4 regions of the Thermoanaerobacterium sp. RBIITD genome follow, and region 4 is predicted to be linked to each of the others. Evidence: riboswitches for the same ligand, from Rfam matches in the RefSeq annotation. Region 4 holds a riboswitch; each other region holds the start of a gene.
The links. Region 4 has a riboswitch for S-adenosylmethionine ahead of CPG45_RS02475 (methionine ABC transporter ATP-binding protein). Riboswitches for the same ligand answer to the same signal wherever they lie in the genome.

Region 1: linked by a shared signal. The riboswitch ahead of CPG45_RS00690 (homoserine dehydrogenase) and the one ahead of CPG45_RS02475 (methionine ABC transporter ATP-binding protein) in region 4 are both predicted to bind S-adenosylmethionine.
Region 2: linked by a shared signal. The riboswitch ahead of metA (homoserine O-acetyltransferase MetA) and the one ahead of CPG45_RS02475 (methionine ABC transporter ATP-binding protein) in region 4 are both predicted to bind S-adenosylmethionine.
Region 3: linked by a shared signal. The riboswitch ahead of CPG45_RS12470 (methylenetetrahydrofolate reductase) and the one ahead of CPG45_RS02475 (methionine ABC transporter ATP-binding protein) in region 4 are both predicted to bind S-adenosylmethionine.

What each region holds. Positions count from the first base shown of each region.
Region 1 covers NZ_LT906662.1:131,548-139,559, reverse strand. The annotation lists gene CPG45_RS00700 (hypothetical protein) at 507-704, opposite strand; partial or broken gene CPG45_RS00695 (transposase) at 920-1,273, shown strand; SAM riboswitch class I at 1,423-1,532, shown strand; gene CPG45_RS00690 (homoserine dehydrogenase) at 1,598-2,887, shown strand; gene CPG45_RS00685 (MetQ/NlpA family ABC transporter substrate-binding protein) at 2,966-3,784, shown strand; gene CPG45_RS00680 (M20 family metallopeptidase) at 3,825-5,018, shown strand; partial or broken gene CPG45_RS00675 (M48 family metalloprotease) at 5,050-5,262, opposite strand; gene CPG45_RS18390 (B12-binding domain-containing radical SAM protein) at 5,431-6,015, shown strand; partial or broken gene CPG45_RS18385 (B12-binding domain-containing radical SAM protein) at 6,159-6,362, shown strand; gene CPG45_RS18380 (DUF4080 domain-containing protein) at 6,453-6,935, shown strand; gene CPG45_RS00665 (glycerophosphodiester phosphodiesterase) at 7,121-7,858, shown strand; gene CPG45_RS00660 (ABC transporter substrate-binding protein) at 7,886-8,012, shown strand, end outside.
Region 2 covers NZ_LT906662.1:2,484,490-2,492,501, reverse strand. The annotation lists gene copZ (copper chaperone CopZ) at 7-231, opposite strand; gene CPG45_RS11925 (hypothetical protein) at 445-726, opposite strand; gene CPG45_RS11920 (geranylgeranyl reductase family protein) at 723-1,910, opposite strand; gene CPG45_RS11915 (YtrH family sporulation protein) at 2,018-2,344, shown strand; gene CPG45_RS11910 (sporulation membrane protein YtrI) at 2,341-2,784, shown strand; gene CPG45_RS11905 (YgaP family membrane protein) at 2,799-3,005, shown strand; SAM riboswitch class I at 3,078-3,186, shown strand; gene metA (homoserine O-acetyltransferase MetA) at 3,252-4,169, shown strand; gene CPG45_RS11895 (APC family permease) at 4,360-5,715, shown strand; gene CPG45_RS11890 (acyltransferase family protein) at 5,846-7,789, opposite strand; gene CPG45_RS18240 (transposase) at 8,002-8,012, shown strand, end outside.
Region 3 covers NZ_LT906662.1:2,587,720-2,595,731, reverse strand. The annotation lists gene CPG45_RS12475 (homocysteine S-methyltransferase family protein) at 1-1,066, opposite strand, end outside; gene CPG45_RS12470 (methylenetetrahydrofolate reductase) at 1,082-1,993, opposite strand; SAM riboswitch class I at 2,065-2,159, opposite strand; gene CPG45_RS12465 (GNAT family N-acetyltransferase) at 2,283-2,756, opposite strand; gene CPG45_RS12460 (anti sigma factor C-terminal domain-containing protein) at 3,195-4,301, opposite strand; gene CPG45_RS12455 (RNA polymerase sigma factor) at 4,291-4,797, opposite strand; gene rlmD (23S rRNA (uracil(1939)-C(5))-methyltransferase RlmD) at 5,199-6,563, opposite strand; gene CPG45_RS12445 (glucan 1,4-alpha-glucosidase) at 6,804-8,012, opposite strand, start outside.
Region 4 covers NZ_LT906662.1:510,964-518,975, reverse strand. The annotation lists gene hydG ([FeFe] hydrogenase H-cluster radical SAM maturase HydG) at 1-131, shown strand, start outside; gene CPG45_RS02485 (MetQ/NlpA family ABC transporter substrate-binding protein) at 235-1,074, opposite strand; gene CPG45_RS02480 (methionine ABC transporter permease) at 1,089-1,766, opposite strand; gene CPG45_RS02475 (methionine ABC transporter ATP-binding protein) at 1,753-2,775, opposite strand; SAM riboswitch class I at 2,841-2,941, opposite strand; gene CPG45_RS02470 (BglG family transcription antiterminator) at 3,160-5,247, shown strand; gene CPG45_RS02465 (hypothetical protein) at 5,249-5,500, shown strand; gene CPG45_RS02460 (PTS sugar transporter subunit IIB) at 5,522-5,848, shown strand; gene CPG45_RS02455 (PTS sugar transporter subunit IIC) at 5,861-7,186, shown strand; gene CPG45_RS02450 (PTS sugar transporter subunit IIA) at 7,209-7,526, shown strand; gene CPG45_RS02445 (YerC/YecD family TrpR-related protein) at 7,711-8,010, shown strand.

The DNA of each region.
Region 1 (8,012 bases), 380 kb from region 4:
ATGTATCAACATTACCTAACATTTCTTTACAAAAATTTTACTTTATCAGATTGTTTTATTATATTGTTCTATGTTTTTAACATTTTAGCTGCAATAAAGATGGCAGTTGCACCATTTGCCAAAAGATTGCATATAAAGTGCGCAGTCATTTAACATATGATATAGTAAATGGGATACCCCAGATAGCTGAAATTAATAGTACTAAAGGCTTTAGTGAGTGACCACTTGCATATAATATAATTCCGATAATGGAGGATAAAGTAAGTAAAATTTTATTATTAAAATTTATTATTCCTTTCTATAAAAGGCTTCTTCAGCTATTGAAGGAAGAGAAATATTGTTGATATGATAAAAGTTATAAATGATGGCCATCCAGTTATTTTATAAACATTTATACCAGCATCAACATGTGGCAACATAACTGAAATTGTCATTCCAATTCCAAAGGCAATTATTTCTCCTATTATAGTATATAAAACAAGTCTCCAGAACGTTTTTCCACTTTTCTACTCATCCAATAAACTTTTGAAACTGATGGAACCAATTGCTATAAAATACAAAGATAACCCTGTGTAAAACACAAATTCAAGATAAATCCTATATACCTTACTAATACTACTAGCCAAAAATAAATCTAAAATGTGCCAAATAATTGGTAAAGCCAAATATCTAAATTGCTTTTTTATACCTATCTGTATCTCCATTAAAGTACCTCCTCATTTTAAAGTTTTTAAACTTGTACAAATCTTAGATACTTTCATTTAAGCAATCTTCAAGAACTATTTTTATATCACTAACAGTTGCAATCTAACTTGAATATATCACTATAATGATACCATAAATTAATACAGACAAAATGTTAAAAATAAGTTAGAATAAGAGTAAGAATAAAAGGAGAAAATTTACACCGGAAGAAAAAATGAAAATAGTAATTGAGGTTCTGCGTGAAGAAAAACATTAAATGAAATTGCAGCAGAATATAAAATTCATTCAAATCAATTGAGCCGATGGAAAGCAGAATTTTTATCAAATGCGGCAAAAGCATTTGATAAAGGGACAGATGAAATTGATAAAGTAAAAGAGTCTTATGAAAAAGAGAAGTATGAATTGCTAAGACAAATAGGACAACTATCGTATGAAATTACGTGGCTTAAAAAATCTGGAAGACTCTAAATCCCGTGAAGATCGCATAAACATGAAAGAAAGGGGTAATAAGAAACTCAGTATAAGTAAGCAAGCGGAGCTTCTGAGCTTAAACAGAACAAGCCTTTATCAAATATACAAATTATAGTTATATATTTTTAGCATATAAGTCTATCATAAAAAACTTATTTCTCATGGCTGCCGTTAAATGAATTAACTTGACATAATATAAATAAAATGATAATATTTATTTAAATGAAAATCAGATATTAATAAAGCCTCTTATCAAGAGTGGTGGAGGGACTGGCCCGATGAAACCCGGCAACCGGCATCAATCATCTGATGCGCCCGGTGCCAAATCCTGCAAGGGAAACCTTGAAAGATGAGAGGAGCGGCGGACATTTAGCCCTCTTCATCATCGAAGGGGGCTTTAAATTTTGGGGGGTATTTAACAATGGAAATTAAAATTGGGCTATTGGGTCTTGGTACTGTCGGCAGTGGAGCTTTTAAGATAATAAATTCAAGAAAAAATTTAATTAAAGAGAAAACCGGATATGAAGTTAATATAAAAAAGATACTTGTTAAACATCTTAATAAACAAAGAGGCATCAATGGCATAGAAAGAATACTTACTGTTAATATCGATGATATTATATATGACAAAGAGATAAAAATTGTAATTGAAGCTATTGGAGGAACAAGTCCAACTTATGAATATATAAAGAAAGCTTTATATGCCGGAAAACATGTAATTACAGCTAATAAAGAATTAATTGCAAAACATGGAGTTGAGTTATATTCACTTGCAAAAGAATTTAAAGTCCAATTAAAGTATGAGGCAAGTGTTGCAGGTGCAATTCCAATTATCCATCAAATAGAAAAGTTAAATGTTACAGATAATATAAATTATATTTGTGGCATTGTAAATGGAACAACAAATTATATTTTAACACAGATGATAAATAAGCAATGCAGCTTTTTGGAAGCTTTGAAGCAGGCCCAAATTTTAGGATATGCAGAAAGCAACCCCGACAATGATATTAAGGGGTATGATGCATTATATAAACTTGTAATATTAATACGGAAAGTTTTTGGAGCTAATATCAAAGTAAATTCTATATACAGAAGAGGTATAGATGAAATAAAAGAAGAGGATATTGAGTATTTTAAAAAGCTAAATTATACTGTAAAATTGCTTGCATGGGCCAAAAATGTCAATGGTAATATTTATGCAGGAGTTGAACCAGTTCTAATTAATAATGACAATGTTCTGTCACATATAAATGACGTTAAAAATGCAGTAATTGTTCGCGGAGATAACTTTGGAGAATATATCTTTATAGGTAAAGGTGCGGGACAATTGCCAACAGGTGACGCAATCGTAAGTGATTTACTTAATATCCTATTTGGGTTTAACATAAATGAAGAAATTACTAAAGAAACTAAATATGTATATAATAATAATCTAACAAATACTTATTATATAAGGTTAAAAATCAAAAGTAAATTCAGCTTAAAAAATCTATTTACGATTTTTAGTGATAATGGGATTTCATTTATTAATCAAATTTATGAAAATAATACATTTATTGCAATATTTATTGCTGATAAATCAGATATAGATTCATTAAAGGAGGTGCTTGAAAACAGTAAATTCATCAATATTGAAAGTTTTTACAAGGTTTTAATGAATGAAAATGATGGCAGTAAATTGGAGAAGGTTGAAAGCAGTATAGTAGTATAAGAGATTAAATTAAAGTTATTTAATAATTTTAAATATAAATAATTTAATGTTTTATGAAAATTTGGGAGGATGACTAATGTGAAAAGATTTTTAACGTACATTTTAGTTATATTAATTTTTTCTAGTATTTTATCAGGCTGTGGTTCAAAAACAAGTAATTCTAATATAAACGGAAAGAAGCAAATATTAAAAGTTGGTGCAACAGATGGACCGATGGCACAGATTTTGGAACAAGTAAAGCCTATATTAGCTAAAAAGAACATAGATCTTCAAATTGTCATCTTTAATGACTATGTGCAACCTAATTTAGCTCTTGCACAAAAAGAAATTGATGCAAATGTATTTCAACATATACCATATTTTAATAAATTTATAAAGGATCACAATTTAAAACTAGCAATTCTAGGTAAAACAATAATAGCACCGATGGGAATATATTCAAAAAAGTATAAATCTATAAATGATTTACCTAATGGTGCTAAAATTGCAATACCAAATGATCCTACAAATGGCGCTAGAGCATTAATTCTTTTATCGAGGGCTGGCCTTTTTAAATTAAAAAATGGCGAAAATGTAGGTGCAACTGTCAATGATATAATTGAAAATAAAAAGAATATAAAAATTTCTGAAATAGAAGCAGCACAAACTGCAAGAGTATTACAAGATGTAGATGCAGCTGCAGTTAATTCGAATTTTGCTTTACCACTAGGATTAAATCCACAAAAAGATGCTATTTTTGCGGAAAAACCAGATTCTCAATATGTTAATATTATAGCAATAAGGGAAGAGGATAAAGGAAAACCAGTTCTTAATGAGTTATTAAAAGCATACCAATCACCGGAGATAAAAAAGTTTATCGAAGAGAAGTTTAAAGGTTCTGTAATACCAGCATTTTAAAATATTTTAATATAATAATTTATTAAGGATGTGACATTTCGTGGATAGCAATGCAGTAAAATCATTAAAAAATAAAATTGATGAAATAATTGATGAAATAAAAAGTGATATTTTTGATGTTGCAGATAGAATATACGAGAATCCAGAAATTGGGGGAAAAGAGTTTAATGCAGTTAATTTGTTAACTGATAAAATTAAAAAATATGGCTTTGAAATAAATTATATTGAGGATTTACCCACTGCATTTGTTGCAAAAAAATCAGGTTTTAGAAATGGTCCGACAATTGCTTACATACTCGAATATGATGCGCTTCCTGAATTGGGTCATGCATGTGGACATAATATAATAGCATCTACATCTTTTGGAGCTGGGATAGCATTAAGCATTTTATCAGATCAAATAAAGGGCAATATAGTGCTTATAGGAACACCGGCTGAAGAAAATTTAGGTTATAAAACTTTGCTGATTAAAAAAGGCGTTTTTAATGATATAGATGTTGCTATGATGATACATCCATATGACATTACGACGCCATATGTATCATCACTAGCATTACAGGATATAGAATTTTCTTTTAAAGGAAAACCGTCCCATGCAGCTGTTGCACCTCATTTAGGTGTAAATGCCTTAGATGCACTTATATTGTTATTTAATAATATAAATGCATTACGACAGCAATTAAAGTCTGATGTTAGGATACATGGAATTATAACTGATGGTGGAAAAGCTCCAAATATCATACCCGATAGTGCAAAGGCATATTTCTTTGTAAGAGCTTTGAACAAAAATTGTCTAAATGAAGTAGTGGAGAAAGTAATAAATTGCGGAAAAGCTGCTGAAATAGCAACGGGAACTACATTATCATATAGAAGTTCTATTAAACTTGATGATTTGGTTACAAATAAAATTCTTGCTGACAGATTTGCAATTAATTTAAAGGGACTTGGGTATAATGAGATTTCATATGAACAAGGTTTTATTGGCTCGACAGATATGGGCAGTGTTAGCTATATTATACCGTCTATACATCCGTTTATTAATATTGCAAAAGAAAAGATTGACCTTCATACACAGAAGTTTTGTGAAGCTGCAGGTTCAAATTATGCAAAAGAAATGTCTTTATTGGCAGCTAAAGCATTAGCTCAAACAGGGATAGACGTCTTAACAGATGGTAATTTGTTGGGTGATATAAAGAAAGAATTTTATAATAAAAATAAGGATAAGGATGTGTAGCCATCCTTATTTTTTATCTTAAATCAAAATTTTATACTGTTCTAATTCTATCTATAGTACTGGGATGTGTATATGTTAACCATTCGATAAATTTTGGCGGATCAATGTCTGAAAGACTTCTTTTGGCAAGGTCGATTTGAAGCTTTATAACGACGTTTTTATCATGTAAATACTGTACAGATAATAAGTCTGCCTGTCTTTCCATTTGTCGTGAGATATAATTCTGAATTGGATTTGCATCAAAGCCATAATTTGTTAAACTTTAGAAATTGCATATAATCACTGTCCTTTCTTTAATAATCATCATGGATATATTATATTATAGGCTTTAAAAAAATTTAAATTATTAATGTACTTTATTTGGAATTTTCCTGTGCTATAATTATTATAGTATATATTAAGAGGTGTAAAAATGAAGGCATTATTAGTCGGACTTAATGCAAAATTTTATCATATGAATCTAGCAATAAGAAACATTAAAAAATATTGTGAATCATTTAATATAGAATTATTCGAAGCAACGATAAATGATGATATGGATTTCGTCTTAAAAGAAATCCTAAAACGAGAACCAAATATAGTAGAATTTTCGTGCTACATATGGAATATTGAACAAGTATTATATCTTTGTGAATATATAAAAAAGATAAACAAAAAGATTATAATTTTATTAGGTGGGCCCGAAGCATCATATGATGCGGTAAATCTTTTAAAGAATAAATATGTAGATTATGTTGTTTTAAATGAAGGTGAAAAAACTTTTAAAGACTTGTTAGAGAAATTAAATACGGATAAAAACATAGATAGTATAAATGGTATTGCATATAGAGAAAAAGATGAAAGAATAATAATGAAACCGGAAAAAGATTATGTAAACTTAGATGATATTCCGTTTCCATATGATGGAGAAGATTTTACTAATAAACTTATATACTACGAGACATCAAGAGGGTGTCCTTTTAAATGTTCATACTGCTTATCATCACTTGATAATTAACTGAGATATGTTAATATTGACAAATTAGAGACAGAACTGAAACTTATTGTGAATAAAAGGGCAAGGATTGTAAAGTTAATCGATAGATCCTTCAATAGCAATCTAAAAAGAGCAGAAGAAATAATAAATATAATGGTGATACGATTTTTCACTGTGAAGTAAATCCAGAACTCGTAAATAGTGATTTTATAAGTAATTTAAAAGGCCTTGAAAAAAGAATACAATTTGAGTGTGGCATACAAACGACAAATAAAAGTACACTTACGAAAATATTAAGAACAACAGATGTAGAGAAAGCGCTAAATGGAATAAAACTAATAAAAGGTAGTGGTATAAAAGTTCATGTTGATTTAATTGCTGGCTTACCTGGCGACGATTTTAAATCAATAAGGGAATCATTTAATGATGTATATGAATTAAATCCAGATGAGATTCAATTGGGATTTTTAAAGTTATTAAAGGGTACAAAGCTAAGGGATAATGCTGAAGAATTTGGATTAATATATAGAAGTAAAGCTCCGTATGAAGTATTGCAAACAAATAGCATTACATATGAGGAACTTGCAAAATTGAAGGGGATTGCCTTTTTGGTTGAAAAATATTATAATTCCGGGAAATTTAAAAAAGCGTTGAAGTACTTATTAAGTTTATATAATGAGCCGTTTGATTTTTATGAGTCTTATTATGATTATTGGGATAAAAATAATCTTCTTTATAGAAGATATTCGCTAAATAATTTATATGATATATTAAATAACTGTGCAAAATCTCAAAAAATAGTTGACTCAGAATTATTTATTGATTACTTGAAGTTTGATTATATGTATAATACAGATAATAGAGCATATCCTGTATGTTTAAAGGGTAATGGTTTAAAGATCCCGGATGATATTAAATCCTTGATACACAATGTTGATTAGCTAAAAAGCAATATGCCGGAAGCAAGAAATTTATCAAATATGGAAAGAGGAAAAAGGATTGCAATAGGGTATTTTAAGCATGATATCATTGATGGCGGCTCAGAAAAATGTTTATATATAATATTTTTACATAGTGAAAATAGTACAATTTGTGCTAAAATTTATAATTAAGGGAGTTGTTAAATATGTCAGAAACGCTTGTTATAGCACATAGGGGTGATTCAAAAAATGCCCCAGAAAATACAATTGCATCCTTTAAAAGAGCTATTGAAATGGGTGCAGATGGTATTGAATTTGATGTACAGCTCAGCAAAGACGGACAATTAGTGGTTATCCATGATGAAAGAGTTGATAGGACAACGGATGGAATCGGCTATGTTAAAGATTATACCTTGAGTGAGCTAAAAAGGTTAAACGCTGGAATTAAATTTAATAAAAAATTTTCTAATGAAAGAATACCGACGTTGCCGGAAGTTTTTGAACTTGTGGGTAATAAAAGGATGGTTCTAAACATTGAAATTAAAAACGGAATTGTAATATATCCAGGGATTGAGGAAAAACTTGTTAATAGCATATCAGACTATAATTTTCAAGATAGAGTAGTTATTTCATCATTTAATCATTATAGTGTAAGGGATGTAAAGGAGCTTGAACCGAAATTAAAAATAGGACTTTTATATGAATGCGGCCTTGTTGAACCATGGCATATTGCAAATAGAATACATGCATACTCATTACATCCTTTTTATTTCAACATTATACCCGAAGTTGTAGAAGGTTGTAAAAAGAATAATGTTAAACTATTTCCATGGACAGTTGATAGCCCAGCTGATATGGAGAGAATGCTAAAAATGGGCATAGATGCAATTATTACAAATGATCCTCAACAACTAATTGATTTAAAGAAGAAATTTGAAAAATGATATTATTATAAGAGGAGGATTTACCAATTGAAACAGAATAAGTGGATGAAAGATATGACATTTAAAGAAAAGATAGACTATATTTGGGATTATTATAAGATACATATGATAGTTGGAACTGTAGTATTAATTTTAGTCATATCTTTTATAAATT
Region 2 (8,012 bases), 1.4 Mb from region 4:
TTATTGCTATACTTCATAGCCTACATCAACAATTGCTTTTTTCATATCATCTATAGTAACTTTTTTTGGATCATATGTCACAGTGACATTAGCCTTTTCAAGGTCGACCGTCGCTTTTGATACGCCGTCAAGCTCTTTTAATGCTTTTTCAACAGACATTTTACAATGGTTGCATGACATGCCTTTTACGTCTATTGTAGTTGTTTCACCTTTTGGTCCAAATAAACTCATAGCATAATCTCCTTTCATATACTTATTAGGGGTATCCCCTATACTAAGTTTAGTTTAATTATCTCCAAATGTCAATATATTATATCATCGACATTTGAATTATTATCTCCTACAAAAGACACAACTATTTTGTTAGGAAGACAGACTATATCCAACCTGTTTTGGAACATAAATATTTCGTCATAATTTTTATAACCCAAACCTCACCAGATTTTATCTCGGAATATACAAAATATGTTCCTTACCACCAAGAAACCTCTTTGTAAGATTTATTAATCTATTTGCCGCTTCTTCCAAATATTCTTTGCTTGTAGCCCTATTACCTTGAAGTATATAAAAGCAATTCTTTGTATCTAATGTAACTTTAGTTTTTTCCACCTGCCTTATTTCAAGCCTGCATATTATATCATTTGCATCGTCGACATAGGCATATTCACCAGCTTTTACTGGCTTTGGCTCATCTTGACCAATAGGGATATAATTTTCATCTTTCATATGTCTTCATATTGCATAGATGATTTAATCATACTTTTCGCTATCACCTTAGTTTTTGTCTTAGATTGCTTAAGATGGACAGCGTATAAAGGCACTTTTGTTTTAAAATTAATATAATTATCATCCCCCATTATTATATCTATAAAGTATGATAATACATTTGGAAAGAATCTAATTGCTTTTTGTATGAATGGCATATTGTTATAGGCAAATAATGATAATCTGTATGCCCATTTAATATCTGGTATAACTTCCTTTTTTATTCTTTCAGTATATTCGTCAAGTTCGCATTTTTTATTTAAATATTTATTAATAACATCATATGATATATTAGCCGTAAGTATTGCATTATATATACCTTCACCCGTAAATGGATCTGCAAGTCCTGTAGCATCACCTATTAAGATTATTTTGTCGCTATTATAGATTCCTTCATTACCATCTGGAAAAGATAATTGATGTCCATATACTTTAATTTCAGCGTTATTACCTATCATATTCTTTGTAAGTAAATTATTAAGCTTTTCCTTTATATCAGCTGATTTATTCAAAAAAGTTCCTACGCCAATAGATAGTCTGTCGCTTTTAGGAAATATCCAACCGTAGCCACATTTAATTACACTGAAATCAACTATTACTTCTCCCTTTTTTTCTTCAATATTTTCCTTTTCTGTGTATACCTCGGCTTCAAGTGCTATGCCCTTATTCCCATTTTTTAAATTAGCTTTATATGCAACATTGCTATTAATCCCATCCGCGCCTACCAAAACTTTTGCTTCATATTCACTTTTGTCGGTTTTTACAACAATGCCTTTATCAGTTTTATAAAAATCCAAAAATCTTTCATCATCATGTACTTTGCATCCACATTCAACGGCTTTATCGACAAGGTATTTGTCAAATTTAATTCTATCGATCTGATATATAATTGGTTTATCTGTCTTTAAACAAATAGATTTATTGTTATCAAATATAAATAAAATCTTATAAGTAATATCTTCAATATAATTTCTTATATCTAAATCTAACAATTTATAACATCTTGATGTTATGCCACCACCACAAGCCTTATACCTCGGCAAACTGTGCTTTTCTATTAATAATACTTTATAGCCATCTTTTGATAATTTTCTAGCCAGTGTTGAACCGGAAGGGCCACTGCCAATTATTATCGTATCATACATTTAATTCACCTCTATAATTATTATAATTGCAAAGTTGAGTAATTCAAATATGAATCATAATAGATATTTAAATATTTTTAATGCATATAAATATATGAGGTGGTTTTATGTTAATAAAAATAATAAGGGTCTTTTGCATCCCGTATTTCACATCACTTGGCGTTGTAATCGGTGGTACAATAATAGGATCTCTCTCATCTATATTTATATTTGAATCACCTGTTAAAATAATAAATTCTATATTAAAAGATATAAGGCTTTGGGGTATACTTGTCGGTCTTGGCGGTTCTTTTACAACAATAAGAGGTCTTGAAATAGGATTAAGCGGTGAATTTACACAACTTGCAAAACAAGGGTTAATACTCTTAGGTGCCTTTTTAGGGTCATTTACTGGGTTTAAAATCATATCTTTTTTAATAGGTGAAATCAAATGAAAAAATATGCTAAATCTTTTAGTGTTTTACTTATTGGTATAATCATTGGTGGTGCAATCGTTAATTTTATAAATGGTATATTAATAGAAAAAATCACTTTTGAAAAAGAATCATATAAAATGAATAATTTAATGTTACATGAAAAAATCGATAAATTAAATGAATCTTTAAAAAGTCAATCATATAAAGTAGTAACAGATATTACACCGCGTGTTAATAGCAGTAATAATAAAATTAAAATAGAAGTGGAAAAATACATAAAAAGCAAGCTTAAAGATGTATATGGAAAGCAAATCGATAAAGTCGATCCTGATTTAATTTTTAATATATTTGAAGGTCGTATTTTGTCGATAGAGAATAAAAAAATTATTCTAAAAGTAAAGTACATTATAATTAACACAAATATTGAGATATATGTAAATACACAAATTAAAGAGTAATTGGAGGGTTACAAATGTTACTTAAACAAAATGTTGGACCATATGATAGGGCAATAAGAATAGCAGCTGGCAGCGCTATTGCTGCATTAGGGCTTTTTAAGAGAAAAACACAGACAGGTAAACTCATGGGCATAATGGGCCTTTGTTGGGCAATGGAAGGTTTTTTAGGCCATTGCTTTTTCTACGATCTCGTTGGTATATCTACAAAAGATGAGACGTAGGCTTATATTTTTATTGACATAAAAGCATAACAAATATATAATTAATTTAATATTTTAAATTGATAATGAAATATCTCATCCAGAGTGGTGGAGGGACTGGCCCGATGAAACCCGGCAACCGTCAGCTTTTTCTGAAAATGGTGCTAATTCCAGCAAAGCAATTTGCTTTGGAAGATGAGAAGATGTGAATTTTCGCGCCTCTTCTCAAAGAGGCATTTTTAATGTATAAAACCGGAGGTGATAAAATTGCCAATAAAAATACCTGATAAACTACCTGCAATAAAAATTCTCGCAGACGAAAACATATTTGTTATGGGTGAAGAAAGAGCAATTCATCAGGACATACGCCCGCTTAAAATTGCAATACTTAATTTAATGCCAACAAAAAGTGTTACAGAAACGCAATTATTAAGATTATTGAGCAATAATCCACTGCAAATTGATATAGTATTGCTATATACGGCGTCACATAAATCAAAAAATACCTCACCAGAATACCTTAAAACATTTTATAAGACATTTGACGATGTCAACTGTGAAAAATTTGACGGCCTCATAATAACAGGTGCACCTGTCGAAACATTGGAATTTGAAGATGTCGATTATTGGCAAGAATTAAAAGAAATAATGGAGTGGAGTAAACATAATGTTTATTCGACATTTCATATATGTTGGGGTGCACAAGCAGGTTTGTATTACCATTACGGAATTCCCAAATACCCCTTAAAAGAGAAAATGTTTGGTGTTTTCTTACATCGGATTGTCAAAAAAAATGTCGATTTGCTTAGGGGTTTTGATGACGAATTCTATGCACCACATTCAAGGTACACCGAAGTACGAAAAGAAGATGTCGAATTGGTCAATGACCTCGATATACTTGCGGAATCAGATGAAGCAGGACTATATATAATAGGGTCAAAAGGTGGTAGACAAATATTTGTTACAGGCCATTCAGAATATGATCCATTGACACTTAAAGCAGAATATGAAAGAGATATAAAAAAGGGAATAGCTATCAATATACCCAAGCATTATTTCCCGGGAGATAACCCCGAGAGAGAACCTTTAGTTAAATGGAGAAGCCATGCAAATCTGCTTTTTTCTAATTGGCTTAATTATTATGTATATCAGGAAACTCCATATGACATCAATAGAATTAAATAAAAACTTACTGTTTTGTATTTTTATACATTATATAAATATGCTTTTTTATTTAAACTTACTTTGTAATGAAGGATTTACAACTTCATTCTTTGTTTGTAAGTACTAGTAAACGTTAATTTATTCATTGACTTTTTTAATCTAGTATGTTAATTTTATAATGTTAATATGTCAAAGAAAGGAATCATACATAATGGATAAATCGCAAAAGCTGAAAAAAGATATTGGTTTATTTATCGCAACAGCATTAGTTACGGGCAATATGATGGGTTCCGGTATATTTATGCTTCCGGCAACATTGGCATCAAAGTCCGGACCAGGATCAACAATACTCGCATGGTTAATTACAGGTATCGGTTCAATTTTTCTTGCACTTTCTTTCGCAAATCTCGGTTCAAGGATTCCAAAGGCAGGAGGGCCCTATGAGTATTCAAAGTTAGCCTTTGGGGATTTTATCGGTTTTATCAATGCATGGCTTTACTGGAATGGTTCATGGATAGGTAATGCCGCTGTCGTCATAGCTGTTGCTAGCTATTCGAGTGCATTATTCCCGATTTTATCGCAAAGTCATCTGGCAGCATTTTTATACACAAGTGCAATTTTATGGATTTTTACAATTATAAACATAATAGGTGTAAAAAGAGCAGGTTCGACACAAACAACAATTACAATATTTGAGATTTGCTTGTTCTTATTTTTTATTGTTGTTTCTGCTGTTCATTTTAAGCCAGGAAATATAATGCCTTTATTCCCGGCAGGAAAAGGTATTGGTACACTTTCGGCTGCTGCTACATCGACATTATGGGCATTTGTAGGACTTGAATCAGCTTCAATAACAGCAGAGGAAATTAAAAATCCTGAAAGAAATGTCAAATTAAGCACTATATTTGGCATATTGATAGCAGTAATAATGTACCTTGCAATTAACTTCTTTGCAATGGGTGCAATGCCACAATCAGAACTTGCCAAAAGTGCATCACCGATTGCGGACATATTGAAGCAATTTTTAGGCCGAAGTATAACAAATATTGTCATTATAGGTTCTGTCATAAGCGTACTTGGGACAACAGTAGGTTGGCTTCTTTCGACGGCTCGTGTTGCATATGCTGCAGGCAAAGACGGATTATTTCCGGAAATCTTTGCAGGAATACATCCTAAATATAAAACCCCACATATATCATTAATTGTCGGGTCTATTTTAGTTAACATATTGCTGTTCATGAATTATACAAAGTCGTTAGTATCTGCATTTACATTCATAATATTGCTTGCTACACTTTCTTTCTTACCAGTATATGCATTTACGGCTGCGGCCGAGATTATGCTTCTTATAAAAAGAGAAGAGAAAATAAATGTATTTAACTTCATAAAAAATTCTTTCGTACCGCTTCTTGGGTTTGTTTATGCAATCTGGACAATATATGGATCTGGTGCAGAGACGGTAATGTATGGATTTATAATGCTTATGTGTGGCATACCATTTTATATCTATATGAAACATAAAGATTCAGTTAAATTAAATGAGATTAGAAAAGTTTTAGAAAACTAAAGTTAAAGCCGCTTTTAATAGCGGCTTTTTCAAATGGTTATATTTTTTCTATATTTTTTACAGCTGTAAAAATAAGCTATATTTCTCTTCGTCTTATTATTACATATATCCTATATTTTGTCCCAATTGCCTATTTATTTTCATTTATGGTCTTTACTATAAGTGAAGCAAAATATCTTGCTCCAGATGGCTGTAGATGGACAGCATCCTTTGAGAAAAATGAATCATGTCCTGCACTAGCACTATACCAATCAACTATTGCTGTATGTGGATATTTTGAAGCTACTTTTGATAATGTAGCATTTACTATGCTTTCCCATGGTCGAGGAACACGTACATTCACTAATATTATCTGTTTAACTGGTTCCGCCGATTTAAGCAAAGATAGCAGCTGATCTTCTGTAAATGGGCCATTTGTACCAAGTTCGATTATCAATGTATTGCCTAATTCTCCCTTTGCTTTCAAGTTCTTTACGACATCCACTGCTTGGTACAGTTGCCGTCCAACTTTGCCATCAATAACAATACCTGGCAGTAATTCTTTTAAATATGGTTCGGTATCAATCAAAATAGAATCGCCAATAACTGTTATGCCTTTGCCATCTTGTGCTTTAACTTCTTGCTTACCTTCAATTACATTTATAGACTCATTATTTCCTCCATTATTGTTCTGTGAATCTGTTTTCCCACCATTATATGGATTAACTTTAACATCTCTTTTATTATCAGGTAGACTTGGCACAGTATGTGCTGTATTTTCATCAATATTTTTGCTTGCAACACTGGAAGTATTGCTCTGATTAATATGTATGGTTTTTCCTTTACCTAAAGCTGATGTAGTTGCAGCGGTAGGTGCTATTCCGGTCATTCCTATTATAAATACTCCAATAGTAAATACCGCTGTTAACATTATTACCCATGTTTTTATTGGTAATAAAGTCCACCTTTTCTTATTTTGTTTAAGTGACATAAGCTGGTGCCATATATTTTTAAGTGCACCGTGTCTTATAGGATCTTCTATATATTTCCATGATATGGCAGCTATTAGTATAATAAATACTACCTGAATTATAGCATGGACAACATTTATTCCATTGGTATTTACCAATGGGCTTGTCAAAATCAGTATGGGGAAGTACCAAAGATAAACACCATATGACCTTGCACCAAGCCATCTCAGTGGCAAACAACCTAATACTTTACCAAGTCGGCTTGCCGGATGTGCAACTGCTGCAATAGTTATTGCTGCAGCTATTGATAATATAAACATACCACCCCTATATAAGAATGTATCATATTGGTTTATAACAACAAACATTATAAAAATGGATAATAGTGAAATAGATCCAATCACATCAATAGCAAGTATAGCATGCTTTGATATATTGTTTGAAAGCTTCCCGCTTGGCCAAATTAATGCAAGTGTAGAACCTATTAATAATCCAAATGCACGGGTATCTGTACCGTAATAAACGCGGCTTGGGTCTAATCCAGGTTGGTATATCAAAGCCATTTCAATAGCAGATGCTATAGCGAGAAATATTGTTGTCCACAAAATAGTTGTTTTTTTCTTAATATATCTAAATCCGATTATAAATAAAAATGGCCAAACTACGTAAAATTGCCCTTCAACAGCCAGCGACCACAAATTGCCGAATGTAGAAGGCGGGCCAAACTTTGCGAAGTACGATACCTTGTGGAAAATAAGCCACCAATTGTTGATATATAAAATGCTTGTTAATGCATCGCCTTTTATTGAGGAAAGTCTTTCACTGTCAAACAGTGTCACCCAGCTAACAACTAATACTATCATTATAAAAAGAGCTGGAAATAAACGACGAGCTCTTCTTATCCAGAAATTCTTCAAATCTATCTTATTACTTTTTTCCCATTCAACTGTCAATAAATTTGTAATTAAATAACCTGATAACACGAAAAATATACTGACTCCAAGAAATCCACCTTGCATAAAGCTTAGATTCAAATGATATCCAATAACAGCAAGTACCGCTATTGCACGAAGCCCATCAAGCCCTGCCATATATCTACTGTTGCTATTTAGTGGCTTTGGCATCGAGATCCCCTCTTTCTCGAATATAAAATATATATAATTCCATTATTTACTTTCTACATAAGTATAGCTTTCCTTCATCGACTAACCACATAAAAACACTATACATTATTTACTGATTAATACAATATCCCACGCTAGCTCTTATATTTCTTAGGCATGTTCAATTATATTCTATCAATATTACAGAATAATTACAATAACATAGTGTAGTAATATACGTTGC
Region 3 (8,012 bases), 1.3 Mb from region 4:
GTATGTCAGCATTCGATTTTTGCTGCCTTACCGCCTCATCAACCGCAAGGCTTATATCTCCTTCCTTTAATGCTGTGCTCAAACTTTTCTTCCCTGTCGGATTGATACGCTCACCTATAACCCTTAAAGGGTTATCCCCACCTATAAAAATTGTCTTTGCATTTGATGATACGGCTGTAAATTTATTAACGCGTACATATGGTTTAAAACCTTGGACAACACTTTTTACCAATCGAATATACTCAGGTGTTGTACCACAACATCCTCCGACTATCGATGCACCTTTTTTAATAAGTTCAGGGAAATAACTTGCAAAGTCATCAGGCATCAGATCATATACAGTCTTGCCATCTTTAATTGCTGGCATGCCTGCATTAGGCTGTGCAATAATAGGGATACGTGATACTGTAGACATTTTTTCAACTATATTAACCATCTTATCAGGACCTGTTGAGCAATTTACGCCAATTGCATCAAGCCCTAACCCTTGCAAGCTTACAACAACAGTTACTGGGTCTGAACCCATTAACGTCCTTCCATCCTCTTGAAATGTCATTGTACAAATTACCTTCATGTTTGTATTTTCCTTTGCCGCGAGGATAGCCGCCTTTGCTTCAAGCATATCAGACATTGTTTCAATCAAAACAATATCTGCACCAGCCTGTTCCCCTGCAATTACAACTTCCTTGAAAATCTCATAAGCTTCTTCAAATGCTATATCACCGTAAGGTTTCAGAAGTTCACCGATAGGTCCTATTGACAGTGCAACACTTTTCTCCTGTGCTGCATTTTTGGCAATTCGGACAGATTCACCAATTATTTTAGCCGTTTCTTTTTCAAGGCCGTATTTTGCCAATTTAGCTCTATTAGCACCAAAGGTATTTGTCTCTATCACATCTGCACCTGCATTGATATATGATTTGTGTATGTCAAATACAACATCCGGATGAGATATATTCATATACTCAGGACATTCACCGGTTTTTAGCCCTCTTTCCTGAAGTTGTGTTCCCATAGCTCCATCAAAAATTATTATCCGTTTCAACAGCTCTTTAAATATGTCCATATGCTGACCTCCATTTTAATTTGTCTCTACCTTCTTTTCTGAAAGCTTAAACTCCATATTATCAATTCTACTCGCTATATCAGCAACAACATCTACTTTTCCAAGCGGCATAACATGAATACCGCCAACATTGTTTCTTATATTCTTAATAAATTCGACGGCTATATTTATTCCTTCTTCTTTCCCTTTTATTTTTAATTTTTCAATTATATGTTCTGGAACATCTATTCCTGGAACTTTTTTATTTAAATTAACAGCCATTTTATAGCTTTTAAGAGGGAGTACGCCAACAAGTACTGGTATATTTAAAGCTTCTATCTTTTTTATAAATTTAAACAAAATATCTTCGTCATAAACCGGTTGTGTTTGTATAAAGGCAACTCCTGCATCTATTTTGCTTTTTAATTTGTCAATCGCTTTTTCAGTCAAATCATTGGGATTTGCAGTAGTTCCAATGCAAAATTCAGTAGATGACTCCAACTTGTTTCCACTATAATCATAACCGTTATTCAGAGAATTTACAATCTTTAAAAGTCCAATTGAATCGACATCGTAAACTCCTGTAGCTGTAGGTGTATCACCACGTGACGGATCATCTCCAGTTAAAGCAAGTACATTTCTGACACCAAGGGCATATGCACCAAGGAGCTCTGATTGAAGCCCAATCAAGTTTCTATCGCGGCAAGTAAGATGAAATATTGTTTCAATATTTAAGTGATTCTGCAAGAGATGCGCCAAGGCTATAGGGCTCATCCTCATGTTTGCCATAGGACAGTCTGTTATATTTAAAGCATCTACAATGCCTTTTAATTTTCTCGCTTCTTCAATTGTCTTCGTTATATCTGCTCCTTTTGGCGTGGAAATTTCAGCGGTAATTATAAACTCACCTCGGTTTAATTTATTACAAAGGCTTTCATCTTTAAACATCATAATCTCCTCCACAAAAAAATTCTTTAAAAAAACAAAAAATCTCTTCGCCAAAAGAAGAGATTTGACTTCTCTCATCTTTCAGCGATACGCTGCTGGAATTAGCACCGTGATATCCGGTTGCCGAGTTTCATAGGGCCAGTCCCTCCACTACTCTTGATAAGAGATTTAAAATATTAACTTGTTAAACTATATACTACAATGTATTTCTTAATATGTCAATAAAATTATTTTTTATACATTACAATAATTTAGTAAGTTTAATGTTAAGATTAGTCAAATACTTAATTTATCCTATACTTTTTTCAAGTTCGATTTCATCTCTTATTGGGATTCCATTATCCGCGATAAGCGGTATTTCAGGTTTTATTTTTCTTGCTTCATCAATAACTCCGGGATAAACGGCTTTTATTTTAAATCCTTTTTTTTGATAAAATCCAAGAGCATTAAGATTGTCATTTGTTGTTATAAGCCATATCCTATCACATCCCTCTTTTTTGGCTATCTCCTCAATTTTATTTATTAATGCAGTTCCAATACCTGCATTTTGTTTAAAACTTTCAAGAATTACAATTTCACACTCATTATTTTTTATGATATGCCCTATCATACCTATTACATTACCATCTTCATCATATGCAAAAAAACCTTTTAAATCTTCTGGCTTGTACACAGTATTATGTACGACAATAATTTCAGAACCCCAGTTTAGCTTTATGAGTTTTTTAAATATTTCATAATCCTCAATCACCTGAATTTGCATAACAACATCATCCTTACTAGCTTTTATTCCTTTACTCACTCTTCCAATTCATGTTGAAAAAGGTATTTTACTTGGTTATAGTAACATTATACTATAATTCAAGAAATAGAAAAAGGTCTATACGACATCTTTTTCGATAATATAATAACTTTCTGCACGGGATGTAAGCCATATTGTAAAACCCCCAGCATAATTTTTTATCCATTCCAAGCAAACTTTATATAACTTTTCGATTATGGTTAGATAGCTGCTTTATTCAAGTATTTGATTTTCATAGTAAAGAATTTATTAAATTATGTAAAAAAATAAGCCAGGACCTATCCCTGACTGCATTATCTCAATTTTTATATTCACTGTTGCTGTCAGTTATTTGTTCAAATTATGTGACTTTTTTATACCATATTCTCATTTTAAATTCAACATATGAGTAAACTTATATTAATATTTATCCGTAACTACCCCTAATGATGATGCTTTAATAAAAGGTAAGCCACGCAGCGATTTTAAGGTTTCTGCAGTACCTGTTACAACGACGCCTTGTATCTTGATGTTTTCCTTTTTTATTTTTCCATCTTTGTCTTTTAGATTGTCGTAAATCCTTTTAACCTCCGATTTGATACCGTTAACCTTATGATTATCTGTTTTAAGTTTTTCTATATCCTTTATATTATTTTCAAGAACACCTATAAAAAATTCTTCCGGATTTTTTATTAAATCACCATTGCTATCATAAACCTTTATTCCATATGCGGCTTTTTCAGAACATACATCTGCTGGATTATCCACGACAATAGATTTTCCATTTGGGAGTTTTTGAATATTTTCACGGGGTTTATGTGCTTCTTTTTCTTTGCTATTTAAATCATCAATCCAATACCATGTTAAAGTTACATTTTTGGGCATCATGTTATTTACTTCGTCGATGCTATATTCCTTGTCAAAAGATAATGCCATCTCAATATATTTGTCATTTCCTATGTCTTCTAATAAATTTAAGTCATTTTTGTATGTCTTGTATTTTACATACGGATAGAAAAAAATCATTTCCCTCTGTCCAAGTTCGTTGTACGTTGGTTTATTTAAACTGTCTTCATCAAAGCTTTTTCCGAATACTATAGCCGGTGAATTAATAGCCTGTACATCGACAGTGTTAAAAAGCCCGTAACTGTATTCCTGCTGACCTGTATAAACTACCTTACCTTCTATTATCTTGTAAGTTGAATAAACTGTTTTACCTCCAAAAATTCCTTCATACCTAATTGATTTTCCCATGTACATATCAGGGGCAGATATAATATTAAATAGCGACAAGGCCTCATCTATTAAAGAACTTTCCGACTGTGTTACTTTGTTTCCTATAAAGATACTGCTTATTGAAACAATCCCTATAACTATCAAACTTATAACTATAGTTCTTAAAATAGAGCGCCATTTTGCCCTTTTTACTGCTTTTTCAAATTTATCCTTCTTTGTGCTCTCAAAAATATCATCAAGATCTTTCTCATCATTATTGCCATTTCCGTTTATTTTTTTTTCATCTGCCATAGTCTAATACCTCCCATAATTCTTTAAATTTAATTCTTGCGCGATAAAGATATGTCTTTACTTTGCTTTCATCCAAATTCAAAATATTGCCTATTTCCTTATAAGATAAACCGATAAAATATTTAAAAATTAAAAGGGTTCTGTAACTTTCCTTTAATAAGCCAAGAACTTTTTGTACGTTTGCCTTCAGCTCTTCATTAAGCACATGGTCTTCTATCATACCATCTGAATGCAGGCTTGAAAGTATTCGATCGTCAAGTCCAATCTCCTCCTTCTTTTTCTTGTTATACAGGTTATAATATCTGTTTATTGATACCTTAAACAGCCAGGAAGAGATTTTTTCACCATCTAATGAATCAATGTACTCAATAGCTTTACATATGGTTTCCTGTACGATATCTTCCGCATCCTCTGAGCTCGCACCTATTTTCATCAAATACCTATGTATTACAAACATTTCTTTTAATAAAAGATCTTCTAACCTCTCATCTTTCATGTTTAACCTCCCTTAAATTTAAGGGTAAAAATGCCGTCATTTTTATAAAAGGGTCATGCAGTTAACTGCTTTCATTAATATAACAATTTAAGAAAATAAATGTATACACTTTTTAGATTTATTTTATGCAATTTATCAATAATCTCTGCTGTATTTATATTAATTGTCAATTAGTCGCCTCAAAAAAATTAAAATACTCTCATTTTTATACTATATGAGAGCATTTTATTTGTTTTATTAAATTGAATTTTAACAAATAAATCTATGTATTTTTGAATGTCTTACAAATTAATAAATTTATATCTTTCTTTAATCCCCATGAAATATTTATTATTTATTTAGTATTTTTCAATAATCTTATCGCAAAGTTCAGCGTATTGCTAAATATAATGCTCTTCATTCTAACTGTGTTTCCTTTTGAGCAAAACTACGCACTCGATGTGTGAAGTGAATGGAAACATGTCAACTGGTTGAACTTTTTCTGTTTTAAAACCATTGTCTTCAAGGTATCTTAAGTCGCGCGCTAATGTTGACGGATTGCAAGATACATAAATTATCTTTTCCGGTTTCATTTTTGTACAGGCTTCAAGTACGGCATTGTCGCAACCTCTTCTGGGTGGATCCACTACAATTACATCTGGTCTTATGCCTCTTTTATATAGTTTTGGCATTACCACTTCGGCTTTTCCTGCTATAAATTCAGTATTTTTTATATTATTTATCTCGGCATTTCTTTTAGCGTCTTTTATAGCTTCTTCTACGATTTCTATGCCATAAACATGTTTTGCCGATTTCGCAAAAAATAATGATATAGTGCCAATACCACAGTAGACATCTATAACAGTCTCATTGCCTTTTAAATCTGCATAATCTAATGCTTTATTATACAAAACTTTAGTTTGTACCGGATTTACCTGAAAAAATGAAAGTGGAGAGATTTCAAATTTTATATCCCCTATGTAATCCGTAATAAAATCATCACCAAATATCGTTATATTTTCCTTTCCCATTACTACTTTTAATCTACGCTTATTTATATTTAATACTATACTTTTAAGTCCACTTATATTTTCTTTCAAAGAATTTATTAATTCATCTTTGTGTGGTATGTCATCACCATTTATGACAAGTACAGCCATTACTTCACCTGTTTTAAATCCAACTTTAGTTACGATATGTCTTAAAAGGCCTTTCCCTGTTTTATCGCCATATGCCGTTATCTTAAAATCCTTCATCCAATCTCTAATAATCTTTGTAATCTTTATGCTTGTCTCGTTTTGTAACATACAAGTATCAATCGGAACAATATCATGTGTTTTTGCGGTATAGAAACCTGTAACTACTTCACCGTTATTAACTCCAACTGGATATTGTGCTTTATTTCTATAATTTTTTGGATTTTTCATACCAATTGTATCGGAAATTTCCACATTAATCTTACCAATTCTCGATAGATTATCTCTGACAATTTGTTTTTTAAACATCAATTGGCCTTCATAGTTTAAATGCTGCAGCATACAACCACCACATCTATCTGAATAAGGACATTGCGGGTTAATCCTCTCCAAAGATGCTACAATTATTTTAACTACATGCGCATTTAAATAATTTTTATGCGCTTCATCAATCCGTGCAACAACTTTTTCACCTATTAAAGCACCATCTACAAAAACAGCTATCCCATTTAACCTTCCTACACCTTGCCCTTCATGTGCCATATTATCAATATATATCTCATATCTATCGCCAACTTCGATGTTTTGCAAATGCAATCACCCCATACAAATATTCTTTTTTTATTATACTTCATATATAGCAAAAGTACTATTCACTTTTTGCACAGTCAAATCATGGTTAAATCAAAATTAAAAAGCAGAACAATTAGAAATTCGTAAGCGGCTTTTTGTTTCGCATTTACTAAAGTTAATAAAATAATATTATGTACTCACCTTGCGAAATAAAAAATGAAGCATGAGTAATATCCTTATGCTTCACTTTCACGTGCTTCATTTATTGATAATATATCTATTATATACAATATCAGGTCTATCAAGAACTTTATGTTCTATATTAGATGCAAATAAGATTACATATTCTGCATGTGCCCAATTAAGCGGTGATGCAGAACCTGTTGGAAGACCTGTATCCTCCCATATCTGTTCAGATATTATGCCGCCTTCATTTGCGTAATTCTCCATTGCTTTTACATATGGTGTCGCATCTTTTTCTGCTGCAATTTCGTACATTCCTCTCTCACCGGTAAGTAATGGCCATAATCTCCCTTTCCCTGTACCATGGTACAGCTCCGTCTTTGACGGTTCACCATATCCATCATGGTTATACCTATACCACGACGGTCCTTTTGGTGTGTCTATTTTTAATGTACTATCTACAACTTGTAATGTACTTAATATTTTTGGGTCATCAGGCGATTTTATACCAAGCCTTACAAGCTCGAGAAAGCTTGGATCTACTATTTCTTTCTGGTCATATGTACCGCCACCATTTGCAATGTTTATCATAAAATTAGAATTTGGATCAGGTAATCCTGCAATCCTGATATAATACTTTCCACTTCCGAGAAGTCCCTTTTCAGTGTATGTCAGTTTATCTATAAGTTTTTGCCAATTGTCAGCCTTTTCCTGATATTTTTTTGCTGCCTCAAAATCTTTATTCTGTTTTGCTATTTCAGATGCACATGTAAGTCCTGCAACTTCTGAGGCCATTGTTGCAGGGGAATAACCTCCTACTTCTTCCCATCTTTCTTGATTCGTCTTTGGTCCAACCTTCATAATAAAATCTGCAAGAGGTTTGACCATCTTTTTATAAAGGTCATACCTTTTAAGGCGATATGCAAGTATAATTGGATCAGCCTGTTCATCAAGCTGTATACCATTCCAATAGGGTTTACCGGTTATCCATGTATTTTGCGGAATCATACCATTTTCCTCTACTACTTTTGTGAGAAAATCTAATGCACGTCCAGCGGAGTCTTTGTCACCTGCAACTATAAAAGCATTTGCTATATGGTATAAGTCCCTCGACCATATAAGATGGTAGCCGCCTTTATTTTCATCACCTTGTCCTTCACCCCATGGTATTGAAAGTGAAGCAATGTATGCTCCCTTATTTGTCTTATCTTCGCTTGCTTTTAATATCATCATGCTGTTATAATATAGAGAATTTGCTTTACCACCATAGTTATTTAAGCTTTT
Region 4 (8,012 bases):
AGACTACAAAAGCAATAGGTGAAGAAACAATTGCAGCTAATATAGAAAAGATACCAAATGAAATGGTCAAGGAAGAAACTAAGAGACGTCTTAAAAGACTTGAAAATGGTGAAAGAGATTTATATTTTTAAATAATCATAAAAAAACCCCGGATATCCGGGGTTTTAATTATCTGCCGGTTAGCAGAGGGAGAAAAACGGTATAACTTTTTTAATTTAAATCAAACATTAGTCATTAAAATGCTGGGATTATAGCACCCTTATACTTATCTTCTATGAATTTTTTAACTTCTGGTGAATTTAGTGCTTTTGCTAATTTCTTTATAGCAGGATCATTTTGATTATCTGGTCTTACCGTTAGCACATTTGCATATGGTGAGTCCTTGTCTTCCATGAATATTGAATCTTTTAGTGGATTAAGTTTTCCTTCTAGTGCAAAATTTGTATTTATTATTGCAAAATCTACATCTTGTAATGTTCTTGGCAATTGAGGCGCTTCAAGCTCGCTAAATTTAAGATGCTTTGGGTTATCGACAATATCCCTTGGCGTTTGTGTAAGTCCCTTAGGATCTTTGAGCTTAATCAATCCTTGTTTTTGTAAAAGCAATAATGCTCTTCCTTCATTTGTAGCATCATTTGGAATTGCAACAGTTGCGCCATCTTTTATTTCATCTTTTGATTTTATTTTCTTTGAATATGCACCCATTGGTTCTACATGTACTTTTACTAATGCTATTAATTTCATATTATTCTTCTTTTCAAAGTCTTCCATGTATGGTACGTGTTGAAAGAAATTTGCATCGATTTGCTTATCATTTAGTGCCGTATTTGGTGTTACATAATCGGTAAATTCCTTTATTTGTAGATCAATGCCTTCCTTTGCTAAAACCGGTTTAACAACATTAAGTATTTCTGCGTGCGGGGTAGGTGATGCGCCGACAACAAGTTTTGTAGTTTTTACTGCATTTGAGTTATTATTTGTGATAGCCTCTTTGCTATTAGTGTTTTTTGAGCACCCTACGAATATTAATGATAACGTTAAAATTAATGAAAACAATAAAATAATTTTTTTCATTAAAAACCATCCCTTCATCTTTTATCAACTTTTTTAGCGAGAAAATTTCCTATTCTTTGTATAATCTCTACCATAATAATAAGTACTATAATAGTTGCTATGAGGACATCTGTCTCAAACCTCTGATATCCATACCTTATCGCAAGATCTCCAAGACCACCTCCTCCAATAGCACCTGCCATAGCAGAATACCCGAGGATATTTATTATTGTCAAAGTTACACCAAGTATCAATGATGATAGTGACTCTGGTATCATAACCCTAAAAATAATCTGTGGAATTGTTGCACCTACCGCAATAGATGCTTCAATGACACCCCAGTCAACTTCTTTTAATGATGATTCTATTACCCTTGCAACAAATGGTGCCGCTGCTACAGATAATGGAACAATGGCTGCTGTTGATCCAATTGTTGTTCCAACTATAAGCCTCGACAGTGGGAATATTGCAATTATCAATATGATAAATGGTACAGATCTCATGATATTTATGATTGTGCCTAATATCCTATTAAGCTTTATATTTTCAGATATATGACCTTTATCTGTAATTACTAATATGATGCCTAGAGGGAGCCCTATCACTATAGAGAAAAGTGTAGAAAAAAACACCATATAGATTGTTTCCCATAAAGGCTGTACCATAAGCTGCCATAAATTTAATAAATACTGCAATATATTAGACAATACCATTTTTAAGCACCTCTATTCTTAAGCCGTTTTCTTCTAAATAGTTTATTGCAGACTTTATCGAATTAGGTTCACCTTTAAGCTTTATCAAAAGATTTCCTATTTGAGAGTCTTGGATTCTCTCGATATTGCCTGATATTATATTTGCGTCAACGTCAAATTTTTTTATCATATGTGATATGACAGGCTCTCTGCTGCTTTTTCCAAAAAATGACAACCTTAGTATTTCTTCATTTGGGTTTTCATCATCAATAAGTATATCAGGTGGAAGTTCGGCAATCATATCCTTTAAAAACCTTTTTGATGTTTCTGTAGATGGATTTGAAAATATGTCTATGACATTGCCTTCTTCAATAATTACTCCATTTTCCAAAACCGCTACTCTATCACATATGTTTCTAATGACAGACATCTCATGTGTAATTACTACTATTGTTATACCATACTGCTTGTTTATGCTTTTTAATAAATTTAATATTGCTTCGGTCGTAGTTGGATCTAATGCTGATGTTGCCTCATCAGAAAGTATTATGTCAGGCCTATTTGCTAGTGCTCTTGCTATTCCGACTCTTTGTTTTTGACCACCTGATAACTGTGACGGATACGCATTTTTTTTATCCTCAAGCTCGACGACTTCAAGGAGCTCATTAACTCGCTTTTCTATATCACTTTCTTTAACCTTTGATATTTTAAGAGGAAAAGCAATATTTTCATATACTGTGGAATTCATCAAAAGATTAAAATGTTGAAATATCATGCCTATTTTTTTTCTCATATTTCTTAAGTCCTTAGGCTTTAATTTTGTCATCTCAACATTATTTATCATGATACTTCCTGATGTAGGCTTTTCTAACATATTTATACATCTTATTAAAGATGATTTACCAGCACCGCTTAAACCCATAATACCATATATTTCACCGTCATTGATGTCTAAATTTATGTCCTTTAATGCAACAACTTTTTTGCCATTGGAATTGTAAACTTTGCTTAGATTTTTAACAGATATCAAAATTTTTCCCCTCTTTTTGAAAAAATAAAATAAAAAAAACCTCTTTATGAAAGAGGTTTAATCCTCTCTCATCTCTCAGCATATGCCGCAGGAATTGGCACCATTGCACTTTTGTGCCGGTTGCCGGGCTTCATCGGGCCAGTCCCTCCACCTCTCTGGATAAGAGAATAAATTTCGTATCAAATTGTTAAAATGATTATATAAGATTCAAAATGAAAAGTCAAGCATTTTGTCATGGGTGTTTGAATTATTAAATGTATGTCATTACTACATTGACATAGTACTTACATCTTAATGTTGAAAATTGCGAGCATTAGTTTATAATATAATTGTAAGGTAAGTTAACTTATTAAATAATTGTCACAAATGAAAGGACAGTATTTTATGAGAGAGTTAAGCGCGCGCCAGTTGGATATTTTGAAAAAAGTTATGTCAAAAGAGCCAATAAGTATTGACGATATCGTTAGCAAATACAAATTAAGCAAAAGAACTGCATATAGGGAACTAAACGCTATAAATGATTATATTAAAGGCTATGGTTTAAGATTAAAAAATATGCCTGAGGCTTTAGTTGTTGAAGGCAGTGATAGCGATATAGAAAGATTTAACTTTGATGTTATCGGTTATAGGCCTAATATAGGAGCAAACCAGAGGAGAAAATTGATTCTTTCAGAACTTCTACAAATGAAAGAACCTGTTAAATTGGAGTATTTTGCAAAAGAATATAATGTGACAACCGCAACAATAAGCTATGACATAAAAGAAATAGAAAAATGGTTATATAAACAAGGCGTGACAATTATTACAAAACCTGGTGTCGGTGTATACTTAATTGGCGAAGAAAGTAACATTAGAAAAGCTATAATTAATTTTCTATATGAAAATGTCGAGACAAAGGACTTAATGGAATTTTTAAATAAAGGGTACAATAATTTAAATAGACTTGATAAAGATATAAATGACAGACTTTTAAGACTTATTGATTATGACACAGTATTAAAAATTGAAAAAGCTATTCAGAGATTAGAAAGGTCTCTTGAATATGAGTTGGCAGAAAGCTCTTATATGGGACTAACGGTACACTTGGCACTTGCTTTAAAAAGAATAAAAGACGGAGAAAAGATAAAAATAGGTGATGAGAGCCTTTTAGAGCTTAAGAAGTCGGATGAATACAAATTTGCTAAAATGCTTGCAAGATACCTTGAAGAAGAGCTCGATATTGCAATTCCAGATGACGAGATAGGCTATATAACAATACATCTCCAAGGTGCAAGATATAGGGCAAATACAGATGAAATAAATGATGACTTTATAAATGAAATTGCATATGAAATGATTAAAATAGCTGAAGATGTGTTTAAAACCGATTTAGAATATGACTCGATTCTAAAAAGCGGGTTAAAAACTCACCTAAGACCGACTATATTTCGATTGAAAATGGGGCTTGCAATTAGAAATCCTCTTATTAATGATATAAAGGAAAGATATGGTCTACTCTTTGATAAATGTAAGGTTATCTCAAATGTATTGAAAAATAAACTAAATGTGGAGATACCTGACGACGAGGTTGGATATATTGCTATGCATTTTGGAGCTGCTCTTGTCAGGAAGCAGGATAAGGCTAAAAAGCATAATATTTTGGTGGTTTGTGCAAGTGGTATTGGGACTTCAAGAATGCTTTTATCAAAATTGCAGATGTTCCCACAACTAAATATTGTTGATACGGTATCAAGTTTAAGACTAAAGGATTTTAAAAATCGAGATGATATAGACCTGATAGTGTCTACAATACCACTTGACAATAATGATAAGGAGACAATTGTAGTAAATCCATTACTTCTTGATGAGGATGTGGAAAAATTAAAAAAAGCATTAAATACCGATTTTATAATGAGCTTTTCAAAGAAGAAAGTAGTTAATGATAAATACAATGAATTAGTCCATATAGCCGAATATGGAAAACACATAATCGAAATATGTAATGACTTTGCGTTAAAGAATGTCGATGGAGTAAATTCAAAAGAAATAATCGACAGCCTTTTAAAAGATTTTTTAGAAATTGGATATATTGATGCAAAAGAAATTGACGCTATAAAGACAAAGCTCATTGGACGAGAAAGCCTGGGCAAGATTATCCTTCCAGGCAAAGGTTTTGTTATTTACCACTGTACATCAGCTAATCTAAAAAAACCGCTTGTAATTTGTGGTAAGTTAACTAATGATGTCAGAATGAAGAATTTAATAAATGAATATGAGAAGATAAATACTGCATTTTTGATGGTTGCACCTGAAAATGACAAAATAGGTATAGAAATACTCGGTGATTTAAGTGTTTCATTTATAGAAAGCAAAGACCTCGTTGAAGTGCTTAATAATACTAATAAAATAGATGAAGCAAAAGAAAAAGTACGAAAAGCATTAATGCAAAAATATTACGATGAGATTAAAAGAAATCTTTTTGTAGGTGATTGATATGTTTAGTATTTCAATAAAACAGCGAAAAATATTTTATTTAATGTTATCAATAGTATGGTTAATCGCTGCTATAAATTCAATGGTAAAACAGAGCTTTATACAAGGTTTAATTGTTTTAGTATTTGGGGTATTATTCATATTATCAATAGCACTTGTGCAGTCATTTTCCATAAGGATGATAAAACTTTATGATAAAAATTTAAAGAAAAGCAAAAGCTCAAATAGGAACAATAAAAAGAGCAACAGTTAAAATTGAAAGGAGGTGTATTGAATGCCAATACATGGTGTTATACTTTGCAGCTGGGGGGCAACATCAAGTTCATTAGCAAAAAAAGTTACAGATGAGGCAAAAAAACAAGGTATTGATGTAACAGTTGATGCTGGTGGTACAGGAGAATTTAAGAAGAAAGCAGAAGAGTATGATGTTGCATTACTTGAACCACAGGTAAGGCATCTGAAAAAGGAAGTTGAGACAATTGCATCAAAATACAATATACCTGTTGATATAGTTGATATGCAGGCATTTGCATTGATGGATGCAAAAAAGATATTAAATCAGATATTAGATCTAGCTAAAAAATCTGGAAAAGAAGTATAGGAGGATAAATAAATGGATGATAGATTAACAAATAACTGGTTTATGAAGTGGATGGAAAATTCACTCATGCCTGTTCTTGCAAGAATAGCACAAAATGTCGTACTCCAGTCAATAAGGGATGCATTCTCAAGCTTTGCATTACCGGTTATTTTAACCGGTTCCCTGTTTTTGATAATCGCAAATCCTCCGGTAACGGAAGGAGCTAATTGGGGCCCTATTGTTGCATGGGCAAATGCAATTAAACCTATAGCAGGTCAGTTAATGATTCCATTTAATCTATCTTTTGGTATTATGGCACTTATGGTAGCTTTTGGTACAGCATATAGTTTAGCAACAAGATGGGACCTTGATGAGGCAATGACAGGTATTATATCTATGTTGGCATTTTTGATTACTTGCTTCCCTGCAGCAGATGTAACAAAAGTTAGTTTTGGAGATGTTTTAAATTATCTCGGTGGACAAGGACTATTTGTTGCAATAATAATAGGTATAATTACTGCTGTGGTTGTGAGGTTCTTTAAAAAAAGAGACTTAGTAATAAAGATGCCTGAGGCTGTACCGCCATATGTTGTAAGGAGCTTTATGGCATTAGTACCAATGTTTGTAATGGTAGTTTCAGCGTGGATTGTTGAATGGATTGTATGGGCTAATTTTAAAGTAACATTACCACAATTAGTACTTGAAGCATTTAAACCACTTGTTGCCGTATCAAACAGTTATTGGGCAGCACTGGCAGAAATAATATTGATGATGCTACTGTGGTCACTTGGAATACATGGTATGAATGTTGTATCCTCAATAGCATATCCTTTCTGGATGAGCCAACTTGCAGCAAATGTGGCGGCATTAAAAGCACATCAAGCAATGCCAGGTATTGTAACAGAACCATTCTTTCACATGTTTACACATATTGGCGGTTCAGGTATAACATGGCCACTTGTTATAATGTTCTTATTTTCAGCATCAACACAGTTAAAAACCATTGGTAAAGCTGAGCTTATACCGGCAATATTCAATATTAATGAACCATTAATATTTGGTGCACCAATAGTCTTGAACCCGATACTGATGATTCCATTTATAATTGCACCGGCAGTTGTTGTTACTATTAATTATATAGCTTTCCACTTCCAAATAGTAACTGGACCTTTATACCAGCTGCCATTTACTGTACCAGTTTTCTTTGGAGGATTTATATCAAGTGGGCTTGACTGGAAAGGACCTATTTTACAACTGATAAATCTAATTGTAGCAGCTATTATTTACTATCCATTCTTTAAGATGTACGAAGCACAACTTGTAAAAAATGAAAAAGAAGCTTCAGAAGAAAATAAATAATGAATTAAGGAGGAACCCTCTTATGGATTTAGAGCAAATTATATACAATTTAGTCTTGCATGGTGGTAACGCCAGAGGTGAAGCATACGAAGCATTGGACGCAGCAGAAAAAGGGGATTTCGAAGCTGCTGAAAAACACCTTGAAAAGGCTGATGAAGAATTTTATGCAGGTCATGATTATCAGAATGCATTAGTGCAAGGTGAGCAAAGCGAAGCGCCAAATTTTCTCGTCGTTCATGCACAGGATCAACTTATGACTGCACTTGCAGAAAAAAACCTTATTAGAAGAATGATAGAATTGTACAAAAGGCTTGACTCAATAGAGAAGAAAATAAAATAAAACAAGAATTATATATTATCTACTTGACGGTTTTTATGCCGTCTTTTTTTACTGGTCAATAGCCTTACCTCCTTTCATACGTTAAATAAACTATTTTATTTTTTTGCTTTAAAGTATTGAATAATTAATGTAAATTCTGTACAATGTAAATGGTTATATAATATATGTAAAGAGAGGGATAAAAATGTACGAATCTAAAATTAAAGATGAACACGTGGACAAGCTCTTTGAAGCAATTTTAATGTTAAAAGATATAGAAGAATGTTATCGTTTTTTTGAAGATATAGCAACAATAAATGAAGTTAAATCATTAGCACAGAGACTTCAAGTCGCGAAAATGCTTAGAGACAAGAAAACGTATATTGAAATTGCTGAAGTAACAGGCGCAAGTACGGCAACAATAAGCAGAGTAAACAGAGCTCTAAATTATGGCGCGAACGGATATAATTTAATTCTTGATAGGTTGAAAGAAAAATCCCGGTAAAT